DNA from 2 places in the Mesorhizobium sp. CA4 genome. Region 1 is predicted to be linked to the other one. Evidence: riboswitches for the same ligand, from Rfam matches in the RefSeq annotation. Region 1 holds a riboswitch; the other holds the start of a gene.

The links. Region 1 has a riboswitch for cobalamin ahead of LB528_RS18330 (CbtB domain-containing protein). Riboswitches for the same ligand answer to the same signal wherever they lie in the genome.
Region 2: another riboswitch for cobalamin. It lies ahead of LB528_RS07630 (DUF1636 family protein); the one in region 1 lies ahead of LB528_RS18330 (CbtB domain-containing protein).

Annotation. Positions count from the first base shown of each region.
Region 1 covers NZ_JAIUHK010000021.1:88,863-94,190, forward strand. Annotated here, with positions in the region: gene LB528_RS18290 (ArsR/SmtB family transcription factor) at 1-87, shown strand, start outside; gene LB528_RS18295 (SRPBCC family protein) at 84-569, shown strand; gene LB528_RS18300 (MAPEG family protein) at 638-1,051, shown strand; gene LB528_RS18305 (PRC-barrel domain containing protein) at 1,134-1,418, shown strand; gene LB528_RS18310 (hypothetical protein) at 1,385-1,531, opposite strand; gene LB528_RS18315 (hypothetical protein) at 1,612-1,833, opposite strand; gene LB528_RS18320 (PilZ domain-containing protein) at 2,196-2,468, opposite strand; gene LB528_RS18325 (histidine phosphatase family protein) at 2,603-3,178, opposite strand; adenosylcobalamin (AdoCbl) riboswitch at 3,264-3,407, shown strand; gene LB528_RS18330 (CbtB domain-containing protein) at 3,408-3,617, shown strand; gene LB528_RS18335 (CbtA family protein) at 3,779-4,519, shown strand; gene LB528_RS18340 (hypothetical protein) at 4,669-5,244, shown strand.
Region 2 covers NZ_JAIUHK010000006.1:186,284-191,611, forward strand. Annotated here, with positions in the region: gene cobN (cobaltochelatase subunit CobN) at 1-592, opposite strand, end outside; gene cobW (cobalamin biosynthesis protein CobW) at 610-1,647, opposite strand; gene LB528_RS07630 (DUF1636 family protein) at 1,650-2,075, opposite strand; cobalamin riboswitch at 2,115-2,318, opposite strand; gene LB528_RS07635 (winged helix-turn-helix domain-containing protein) at 2,349-3,548, opposite strand; gene LB528_RS07640 (NADH-quinone oxidoreductase subunit A) at 3,882-4,247, shown strand; gene LB528_RS07645 (NuoB/complex I 20 kDa subunit family protein) at 4,238-4,819, shown strand; gene LB528_RS07650 (NADH-quinone oxidoreductase subunit C) at 4,824-5,328, shown strand, end outside.

The sequences.
Region 1 (5,328 bases):
TTTCGGGCTGAGATCGACCAGTTCTGGGTGAAGACGCTTGCCGCCTACGCGCAAATTGTCGAGCAACCGACAGAGGACGAAACATGATCAAGCAACCGGCCCCTGCTCCCGTAAGGCATTCGGTCGTGGTCGCGGCGCCGATCGCGCGCGCCTTCAAGGTGTTCACCGAGGATTTCGGCAATTTCAAACCCCGCGAGCACAATCTGCTCGCCGTGCCGATCGCGGAAACGATCTTCGAGCCGCGGGTCGGCGGCCACGTCTACGATCGCGGCGTCGACGGCTCGGAATGCCGCTTCGCGCGTGTGCTCGCCTACGAGCCGCCGAACCGGCTGCTTCTGAGTTGGGACATCAACCCGCGCTGGCAGATTGAAACCGACCCCGCCAAGACCAGCGAGTGGGAAGTCCGCTTCACGGCCGAGGCGGAGAACCGGACCCGGGTCGAAATCGAGCATCGCCATATCGAGCGCCATGGCCAGGGCTGGGAAAGCGTGCGCGGCGGCGTCGACGGCGATCAGGGCTGGCCGCTTTACCTTCAGCGGTACCAGGAGCTTTTTGCCCGGGCGGCCTGACGGCAGCGCCCCGGATCGCCGAACGGCCGCGGCCGACATGGCCACAGCGACGAGGAGGAGAGCAGACCATGGAATCCTACTGGTTGAGCGTTCTTGGCGTGCTTGCGCTCTGTCTCCTGTCGGTGGCGCTGGCGATCTATTCCGGCTCGTCCGAGGGATTTGCGGGCAAGCTTGCGGGTCCGGTCATCCCGACGGACGACGATAATCCGCTCTACCGCATCGACCGCGTCCACATGAACTCGGTCGAGGCGCTCGCGCCCTTTGTTGTGCCCGCTGTGTTGGCGATGATGGCCGGTGTCGGACCGGGGACGCTGGCCGTGCTCGTGTGGATCCACCTTGCGATACGCCTCATGCACATGGCGGTCTACTTGCGTGGCGGAAACGTCGCCAAGGGCGGCAGCGTCAGGACGATCCTCTATGTCTCGGGCGCGCTGGTCACGCTTATCCTCATCCTCGTGACGGGATGGGCGGCGCTTCGCTGAGCAGCGCTCCCTTTTCGCTCCGACGGCGGAACCCTCGCCCCGATCGGAGGTTCATCCCCTGTGCAACCACAGGAGATGCGCCATGGACCACACCAGCCACATAAGACTGACCAATGCCGAGCTCACGCCGGACATCCTCGAGGGCGCCACCATCTACGGCCCCGATGACGAGAAGATCGGCTCGGTCGACCACCTGCATGGCAGCCAGGTCGTCATCGATGTCGGCGGCTTTCTCGGCATCGGCGCCAAGCCGGTGGCCGTCGCCGCCAGCCAGCTTGACTTCATGCGCGACGAGGACGGCGATGTCCATGCCGTCACCAGTTGGACGAAAGATCAGTTGAAGGCGATGCCCGAGCATCGCGACTGAACCGCTTCGAGCAGCTCGCGCTCGGCCGCCTGCATCTGGCCGTCGTGCTCAACGAGACCGGCGGTCGACAAATAATAAGAGGCGGTGCCGCCCTGGCCGGCGGTTCGCCCCACGCCGTTTCCCGAAGGCAGTCCCGGCAAAAAAAAGCCCGCTTCGGCATGCCGAAGCGGGCGGGAATTTTAGGACAGCAAGCTTACTTGCAGTCCTTCAGCATCTTCAGCGCCTTTTCGGCATTGGCTTGGGACGTGTAGGCCTTTGTCCCGGCATCGGTCAGTTTCTTGCCGTCCGGCTTCGTGGAAACCACGGAGCATTTCTTGGTGGTGGCGTCTTTTGCCACCCAATACTGCGTGGCCGCAAATGCCGGCATGCTGAAAAGCGAAACAACCGAAGCTGCAACCAGAACCTTGCGAATCATAGCGTTCTCCCAAGTTGAATTCGACTCGGCCCGTTCATCCGGAAGTACCCATCACGCGGATATCCGAGCCGAACCGCTGGCGAGCCGTATCGCGAATTAACCGCCGAGGGCAATTTACAAAAATGTAAAGTTCGGCCGTCCGCCTACACGCTGCGCCCACGCTTTTTTCGCGCCATGTCGGCGTGACATCGGCCGAATACCGCAAGCGCTTGGCCGGCATCGCGGGTATCGGCGCACACGGCACATTGAGGCGACCTGGATCAATCCGGCGGCATCTAGGCGACCCTCTCGCCGTCTTTCTTGACGAACTCGCGCACCGGATTGTCGAGCAGCAGCGGCACCGCTTCGATGGTCGGGGCGCGTCAGTCCTTCGGCGCGTTGCTGTAGAGCGCCACGCCGACGCGGTCGTTGCGCCGCCACCGCACGAAAGCGCGATAGACCGTGTCGTCAGCCGGAACCTCGAGCAGGAAGCGTTCGGGGATGCCCATATCGGCGGCCACGCGCAATTCCGCACCCTGCTCGTGCTGGTTTCTGATCGTGCAGCCGATCCGGACGCCGTTGGCGATGATCGTGGCTTCCTTGAGCACGAATTCGCGCGCATGAAGACGGCGCTCGGTCTCGGGATATTCGGCCATGGGCAGCGGACTCCTCGGGCAAGGCTCTCCTCGCCACGGGGCCGCACCATAGCAGCGAGGCGTTTCCGTTCCGTTAGCGATTGCTGAAACGGCGAGGCTCGCCCGCTGGTCGGCAGGTGAGCGGTTATCCAGCGTTATATTGCGCCGGCGACCACGCCGCTCGCGTGCAGCACCCAGCGGCGGCCGTCGCTGCGAAATTCGGTGAGCGACAGCGGCTCGAGGTCGATCTTCCAGACCGAGGAGAGCGGTGCGCCCAGCACATGCACGATGGCGGCGCGGATCGGCACGGCATGGGTGAGCGCGATGGTGTGGCCGCTCTCGGCAGCCAGGCGCTCCAACAGTGCCGCGCCGCGCAAGGCCACCGCGGCAAGCGACTCGCCGCCATGGGGTGCGGCATCCGGATCGGAAAGCCATACCGCCATGCCTTCCGGATCCTCCGCCTGCACCTCCTCGAAACTTTTGCCGGCCCAGCGCCCGAAATCCTGCTCGGCAAGCAACGGCTCGACCGTCGCGTCAAGGCCGAGCGCGTCGGCCGTCTGACGCGCGGCCAGCGCCGGGCTCGTCCAGACGCGGTCGGCGCGGCGCAGCGAAGCGGCCAGCGCGCCGGCACGCTCGAAGGCCCGCGGCTCCGGCGCCTCGTCACTTGGAAAACGACCCTTGCGCGTGGCCTGCGTCGCGCCGCTTGCGATCATCGTCAGGCGGGCGAGCATCCCAAAACTCCGTGGTCTAGTGAAATTTCGGCCGTGCGAAGCCGTATTGGCCATTGCATGTCGTTGACAGACGAACGAAGTGCTGACAAGTGTTTTAGCGCTATACGGGATTGGAAGCCGGTGCGAGTCCGGCACGGTCGCGCCACTGTGATCGGCACCAGCCGAAAGTCAGGCCTTATTCCGCAGCATTGTTCGATCAACGGGACGCAGTATCCCACGGGAGGTCAATATGTCCGACACCACCTTCGCCCCCAGCTACGGTCCGGTTGCGATTCCGGTTCGCGAGCTTCTGCCGTGGGCCATCTTCGCCGGCCTGATGCTGATGATGGCGATCTATTTCGTCGGCGCGGAAGAAGGCGCGACGTCGCTGATCCGTGGCACCTATGTGCACGAGTTCGTGCATGATGGCCGCCACCTGCTCGGCTTCCCCTGCCACTAAAGCGGTTCAGCATCGCTGAACCCCTTTCGATTCTGATCTAACGCAATTCCGGACGGAAAACCGCTACGCACTTTTCCTGGAATTGCTTGGTTGGCTTAACGCAATTCCGAACGGAAAACCGCTAAGCACTTTTCCTGGAATTGCTCAGAAGGATTAGTGACATGGTCGGAAAACTTTTGCTGCGCGGCATGCTTGTCGGGCTGGTTGCGGGGATTCTGGCGTTCGCCTTCGCGCGCGTCTATGGCGAGCCGCAGGTCGACAAGGCGATCGCCTTCGAGGACCAGCAGGCGCAGGCAGCCGGTGTGGCGCCGGAACCCGAGATGGTCAGCCGCACCACGCAGGCCGGCATCGGTCTCGCAACCGGCGTGCTGGTCTACGGCGCCGCCCTTGGCGGGCTGTTCTCGCTGGTCTTCGCCTATGCCTATGGCCGTCTGGGCTCGCTCGGTCCGCGCGGCACCTCGGCGCTGATCGCGCTGCTCGGCTTCCTTGCCGCGATCGTGGTTCCGAGTCTCAAATACCCGGCCAACCCGCCGGCGGTAGGCAATGCCGAGACCATCGGCTACCGCACCGAGCTGTTCTTCATCATGATCGTCGTCTCGATCGCGGCGATGGTGGCGGCGGTCGGCCTGGCGCAGCGGCTGTGGAACCGGCTCGGCGCCTGGAACGCCTCGATCGTCGCGGGTCTCGCCTTCCTCGTCGTCTTCGCGCTGGTGAAGGCGGCGCTGCCGGATATCAACGAAGTGCCAGAGAATTTCTCGGCGACCGTGCTGTGGCAGTTCCGCGTCGCCTCGCTCGGCATCCAGTTGGTGCTGTGGACCGTCGTTGGGCTCGGCTTCGGCGCGGCTGCCGAGCGCGTGGTCGCGGTGCGCGACCAGCGCAGCCCGGCACGCCGCTACGCCTGAATCCGATGCGCTGGCCGCCACGGTTTCGCGCCCTGGCGGCCAAAATGGCTCACCGGTGGGTAGGACCGCCGAGCCACTTTGGCCCTTTGTTTTCTCGCAATTCCGGACGGAAAACCGCAGCACAGTTTTCCTGGAATTGCTCGGTTTCGGTGCTGCTCGCACTTCTGGCCGCCACATCCGCGCAAGCGCATAGCGGCTCGTCGGCCCCGCCTCCCCCAGGCATACAGATCCCCAGCCTGACCCACGGCCAGATGGTGGTGATTGCGCGCTACCGAGGCGACATCCTGGACCTTGCCCAACGCCAGACCGTGACCGACCCGACCTTCCGGCGGCTCTACAATCACGGCAATCTGCAATTCACCTACTGCCTCTGGGGCCTGATGCCGGGAAGTCTTGGCGAGGAAGAGAGCCCGTTCAACGAATGTAGCCACGCCTATCTCGCCACCGCCAAGGCGCTGCTCACCTATATGGCCACGATGCCCTCTGCCGAACGCAACGCGAAGGCGCTGATCTCCGACATCGATGCCGAGATGGTGCGCAGCAGCGCGTCGTGGATCCTGTGCCAGCATAGCGGCGAGGCCTTCAGCACCGGCGCGGTCATCGAGCCACGCTGGCGGGACATCTTCTTCCACCTGCCGAGTCTCGCGGTGCTGCTTGCCACGGCAGCGGCGCTCACCGCCGCCGCATGGTCGATTATCGGCGCGCCGCGTAGCCGCACGGCCTAGGGCGTTCACGTTCACGGAAACCGGGCGCGCATCACAATTCCGCGAGCGTGATGTCATCTCGGAACGGCAGACGTTTTCCATTTG
Region 2 (5,328 bases), on a different contig from region 1:
GATCGCCGACCTTTGAAAGTGTAGGCTTTTCGACAACTCCCAATCCCGGCTCATAATGCCCCGCCTTCGGCACGCTGACCGGTTCGGCCACGGCCGCATCCGACCCCGCCAACCTTGCCAGCCTTTGCACCAGCGCGCGCATATTGGGCAGGCCGCCTTCGCGGAAATAGCCGAGCAGGGCGTCGAGCTCGGCGCGCGGTAGGGTTGAGCCTTCGATCAGCCGCAGGTCCTCGTCATGGCTTTCGCCGGGCAGCAATGCCAGCTTGATGCCGCGTTCGCGCGCCACCGCGGCGAGTTGGTCGCAGCCATAGCGCCACCAGTCATAGCCGCCGAGGATGCGGACGAGGATGACCCGGGCGTGGCGGGCGACGCTGTCGATCCACAGGTCCACCGACATCGGGTGGCGAAGGTCGCGCAGCGCCGCCAACCGCATCGAAGGCAGCCGCGCCGCATCCGCCTTCCAGGCCGTGGCAAGGCCGGCGAGATCGCTGTCGGTGAAAGACAATGCCACGACATCCGCAGGCGTCTGCCTGAGGTCGATCGGCTCGGCGAGATCGTCGAGCGAAGCGGATGTGGTGGCGAGGATGTGCATCGGAGTCCGGATTTGCCTCAGCCGGCGAGGATACGCTCGATCGCCGGGCGGTTCAGCCCCTTGAGGCCGATGACGACGAGCCGCGAGCGGCGGTCGTCATCGGCTGTCCAGGCGCGGTCGTAATAGTGGTTCACGCGTGGGCCGACGGCCTGCAGCAGAAGCCGCATCGGCTTGCCGCCGACCTCGACGAAGCCTTTAACGCGCAGCACGTTTTCCTGCTCGGCGGCAATGGCGACGCGCTTGGCCAGCTCGTCGGGATTGGCGATCGACGGAATGTCGAGGACGAAGGAATCGAAATCATCATGCTCATGGTCGAGCTCGTCGTCGTGATGGGTCTTGCGGTTCTCGATGTCGTCCTCCACCGCAAGGCCGAGGCCGAGCAGCACGGACGGGTCAACCTTGCCCTGCGCTGTCGGCACGACCTTGACGGCGCGCGCGACATGCTCGCCGATGACGGCGTTGGCGCGGGCGGAGCCCGCCGCATCCATCAGGTCGCTCTTCGACAGGATGATCAGGTCGGCGCAGGCGATCTGGTCCTCGAACACCTCCTCGACCGGATCGTCATGGTCGAGGGAATCGTCCGCTGCACGCTGCGCCTGCAACGCATCCATATCGGAGGCGACGCGGCCGTCGGCGAGCGCCGGGCCGTCGACCACGGCGATGACGCCGTCGACCGTCACGCGGCTCTTCACCGTCGGCCACTGGAATGCCTGCACCAGCGGCTTCGGCAGAGCGAGGCCCGAGGTCTCGATCAGGATATGGTCTACCTTGGGGTTGAGCGACAGGATCTGGTCGAGCGCCGGCACGAAATCGTCGGCAACCGTGCAGCAGATGCAGCCATTGGCGAGCTCGACGATGTTTTCTTCCGGACAAGAGTCGACGCCGCAGCCTTTCAGGATCTCGCCGTCGATGCCGACATCGCCGAACTCGTTGACGATGATCGCCAGCCGCTTGCCCTTGGCGTTCTCGAGCAGATTGCGGATCAGCGTCGTCTTGCCGGCGCCGAGGAAGCCGGTGACGACGGTGCAGGGAACACGGGAAACGGATGCGGTCATGGTCAGTCCTTCAGCATGTCGAGAGGGGGGATGCGGGCAACCAGGCCGCGCTTGAGGGAATCGGGCCGGCCGCGCCAGGGGATGAGGCCATCGGTCGAGGTGGCGAAGAGCTTTGCGCCGGCGACGAGATCAGCGCCGCTGGTCGTGTTCAGATCGCCGAAGACGTAGCTCCAGCAGCCGTCGCGCAGCAGCACGGCGCTCAGCCGGCGTTTGCAGTTGCCGAGGCATTCGACGGTACGGATGCTGATCTTTTCGCCGGAGGCAGCCCGACGCGTGTCTTCGGCAAGCAGTGCACCGGCGCGCGGATGCGCATCCGAACCCGTCTCGTCGCGGCAGGATGAGCAGACGATGACGGTCACACCGGCCAAAGCGTCGGGCTCGGACGGATTATCCGCACTGTTTGCCGGGAAACTGCCGTTGCGATCCAAAACCATGCTCCTTGCCCGGAAAACCCGCCGGGTATTCGGATACTTAAAGTCTCAGACGGCAGGTCTCCTGGCTCACGGGTCGTCGCCCTGAATGCCGCCTTCCCGGGAACATCCCAGTGGTTTTCGGCAGAGGCTCGTCGCTTACAGTTGCGGGGACAGCCGCGGATTTGGGTGTTGGCCCGCACCGCATTCCCTCTTGGCTCCTCCCTTTGCCGGGAGAAGACCGTCTGGGTCAGGATTTAGGCTTACGGTTAGGTCCCTGTCAACGCGCAGCTACGACACCTTGATGTCGGCCAGCGCCGGTCCGAGGTCGCCGGCCGGCGTCACTTCGATCGACTCCAGGCCGAGCCAGCCCTGCATCTGCTTCAGCTCATCGAAAAGCTGGGCGGCCGTTTCGGGCGGGGCGCCGGCCTCGGCATAGGCGGCGTGGACGCGCAAGATGCTGGCCGGGCGGTCAGCTCTCAGATCGACGCGGGCGACGATCCGATCGCCGAGCAGGAAGGGCAGAACGTAGTAGCCATATTGGCGTTTTTCGGCCGGCGTGTAGATCTCGATGCGGTAGCGGAAATTGAAGAGTTTCTCCGTCCTGGTGCGTTCGAAGACGACGGGATCGAAGGGGGCGAGCAGGGCGCGCGCCTCTATCCGGCGCGGGGAACGGGCGTCCTTGTGGAGATAGGCGGTCTTGTCCCAGCCTTCGACCTTCACCGGCAGCAATTCGCCGGCATCGACCAAATCCTCGATGCGGTCCTTCGTGTCGCCCGGCGCGAGTCGAAAATAGTCGCGCAGGTCGCCATAGGTGGCGATACCGTGGGCGCGGGCTGAGATGCGCAGCAATTCGCGATGCGCGTCCTCGACCGAGGGTACGGGAAGGTCGAGCACCGCCTGCGGCAAAACGCGCTCGGGCAGGTCGTAATAGCGTTCGAAGCCGCGGCGGTAGGCGGTCGTAATGCGTCCGGCCCAGAACAGCCATTCGAACGCGTGTTTGGCCTCGCTCCAGCCCCACCAGCCGCCATTGCCCTTGTGGCCATCGATATCGGAGGCGGCGATCGGACCGCGATCAGCGACCTCTCTATATATCTCGTCGATCATTTCCTTGCGTTCACGGCCCCATTTCGCCAGGCCGAGATACATCTCGTCGCCCTGCTCGGCGCGCTGCATGCGCCAGCGCATCAGAGGATAGGTCTCGACGGGCAGGAACGACGCCTCATGCGCCCAGTATTCGAACACGGCGCGCTTGCGGGTGACCGCGGCATTGTCGAGCAGCGTAAGCGGGTAGGGGCCGAGACGCGAATAGAGCGGCATATAATGCGCGCGCACCACCGCGCTCACGGAATCGATCTGCAGAAGGCCGGTTCGCGAAAGCACCCGGGCAAGGTGCCGGCGATCCGGAACTCCTGCGGGGCGAGGGTCGTTGAACCCTTGCGCGCCGAGCGCAATGCGCCTCGCCATGGCCAGCGAAATCTTGTCCTTCATCAGGTGTCCTTGCCCCGATCGTCCGTTAGATCTTCAGCCGTGATTCCGGCCATGCTAGCAGGCAAATGGCGGGAGATATGTCAGGAGAGAAAAGTGGAGTAAAAAGCGAAGGAAATCAAACAGGAGCGGATCGGACCAGTTTCTTCCGATAAGCCGTCCAGGGCCGCGATTTGAACAAGGTTTGACTTGCGTCACCGAAACCGCTGCGCTAACCCTCGCCGCGTTGCAGCATGGGCCCGTTAAAACGGTTCAGCGGTTAATCTGTCACGCTTCCGCATTAGAGTTCGTTGCTGTAATCAAAATGAACTGCCCCCACCGAAGGAAAGTCGCCGCATGAGCGCACTCCTAAGTTCGTACCTGCCTATCGTGCTGTTCATCGCCGTGGCGATGATCGTCGGTCTGGCACTCATCGTTGCTCCGTTCCTGGTGGCCTACCGCAATCCCGACCCGGAAAAGCTTTCCGCCTATGAATGCGGGTTCAACTCGTTCGACGACGCCCGCATGAAGTTCGACATCCGCTTCTACTTGGTGTCGATCCTGTTCATCATCTTCGATCTCGAGGTCGCCTTCCTGTTCCCGTGGGCGGTGTCCTTCTCGAAGCTCGGCATGCTCGGCTTCTGGTCGATGATGGTCTTCTTGGCGGTGCTGACCATCGGTTTTGCCTATGAATGGAAAAAAGGAGCGCTGGAATGGGATTGAACGACAGTTCAGGCACCCTCGTCGCGCCGAAGCCCAAGGGCATCATCGACCCCAACACCGGCAGGCCGGTAGGGGAAGACGATCCCTTCTTCCTCGAAATCAACAATGAGCTGGCCGACAAGGGTTTTCTTGTCACCTCGACCGAAGCGCTGATCACCTGGGCGCGCAGCGGCTCGCTGATGTTCATGACCTTCGGCCTCGCCTGCTGCGCGGTCGAAATGATCCACACCTCGATGCCGCGCTATGACTCGGAGCGTTTCGGCGTCGCGCCGCGCGCGTCGCCGCGCCAGTCCGACATCATGATCGTCGCCGGCACGCTGACCAACAAGATGGCGCCGGCGCTGCGCAAGGTTTATGACCAGATGCCGGAGCCACGCTACGTCATCTCGATGGGCTCCTGCGCCAATGGCGGCGGCTACTACCACTATTCGTATTCGGTGGTGCGCGGCTGCGACCGCGTCGTGCCGGTCGACATCTATGTGCCCGGCTGCCCGCCGAGCGCGGAAGCGCTGCTCTACGGCATTCTCCTTCTGCAGAAGAAGATCCGCCGCACCGGCACGATCGAGCGGTGAGCCGATGACCCTGGCGTTGAACGAACTCTCCACCTATCTCGGCGAGAAGCTCTCCGGCCGCATCGGCGAAGCCGTGCTTGCCTATGGCGAGCTGACGGTGCCGGTCGAGCCGGGCAATCTTATCGAGGTGGCCACCTTCCTGCGCGACGATCCGCGCTGCCAGTTCATCTCGATCGTCGACATTTGCGGCGCCGACTATCCCTCGCGCGCCAAGCGCTTCGATGTCGTCTATCACCTTCTGTCGCCGAAGCAGAATGTGCGCATCCGGCTCAAGGTCCAGGCCGACGAGGAGACGCTGGTGCCGTCGCTGACCGGCGTCTATCCCGGTGCCGACTGGTTCGAGCGCGAGACTTACGACCTTTACGGCGTGTTGTTTTCGGGCCATCCGGACCTGCGCCGCATTCTCACCGACTATGGTTTCGAAGGCCATCCGCTGCGCAAGGATTTCCCGCTGACCGGTTTCGTCGAGGTTCGCTACGACGACGAGGCCAAGCGGGTCATCTATGAGC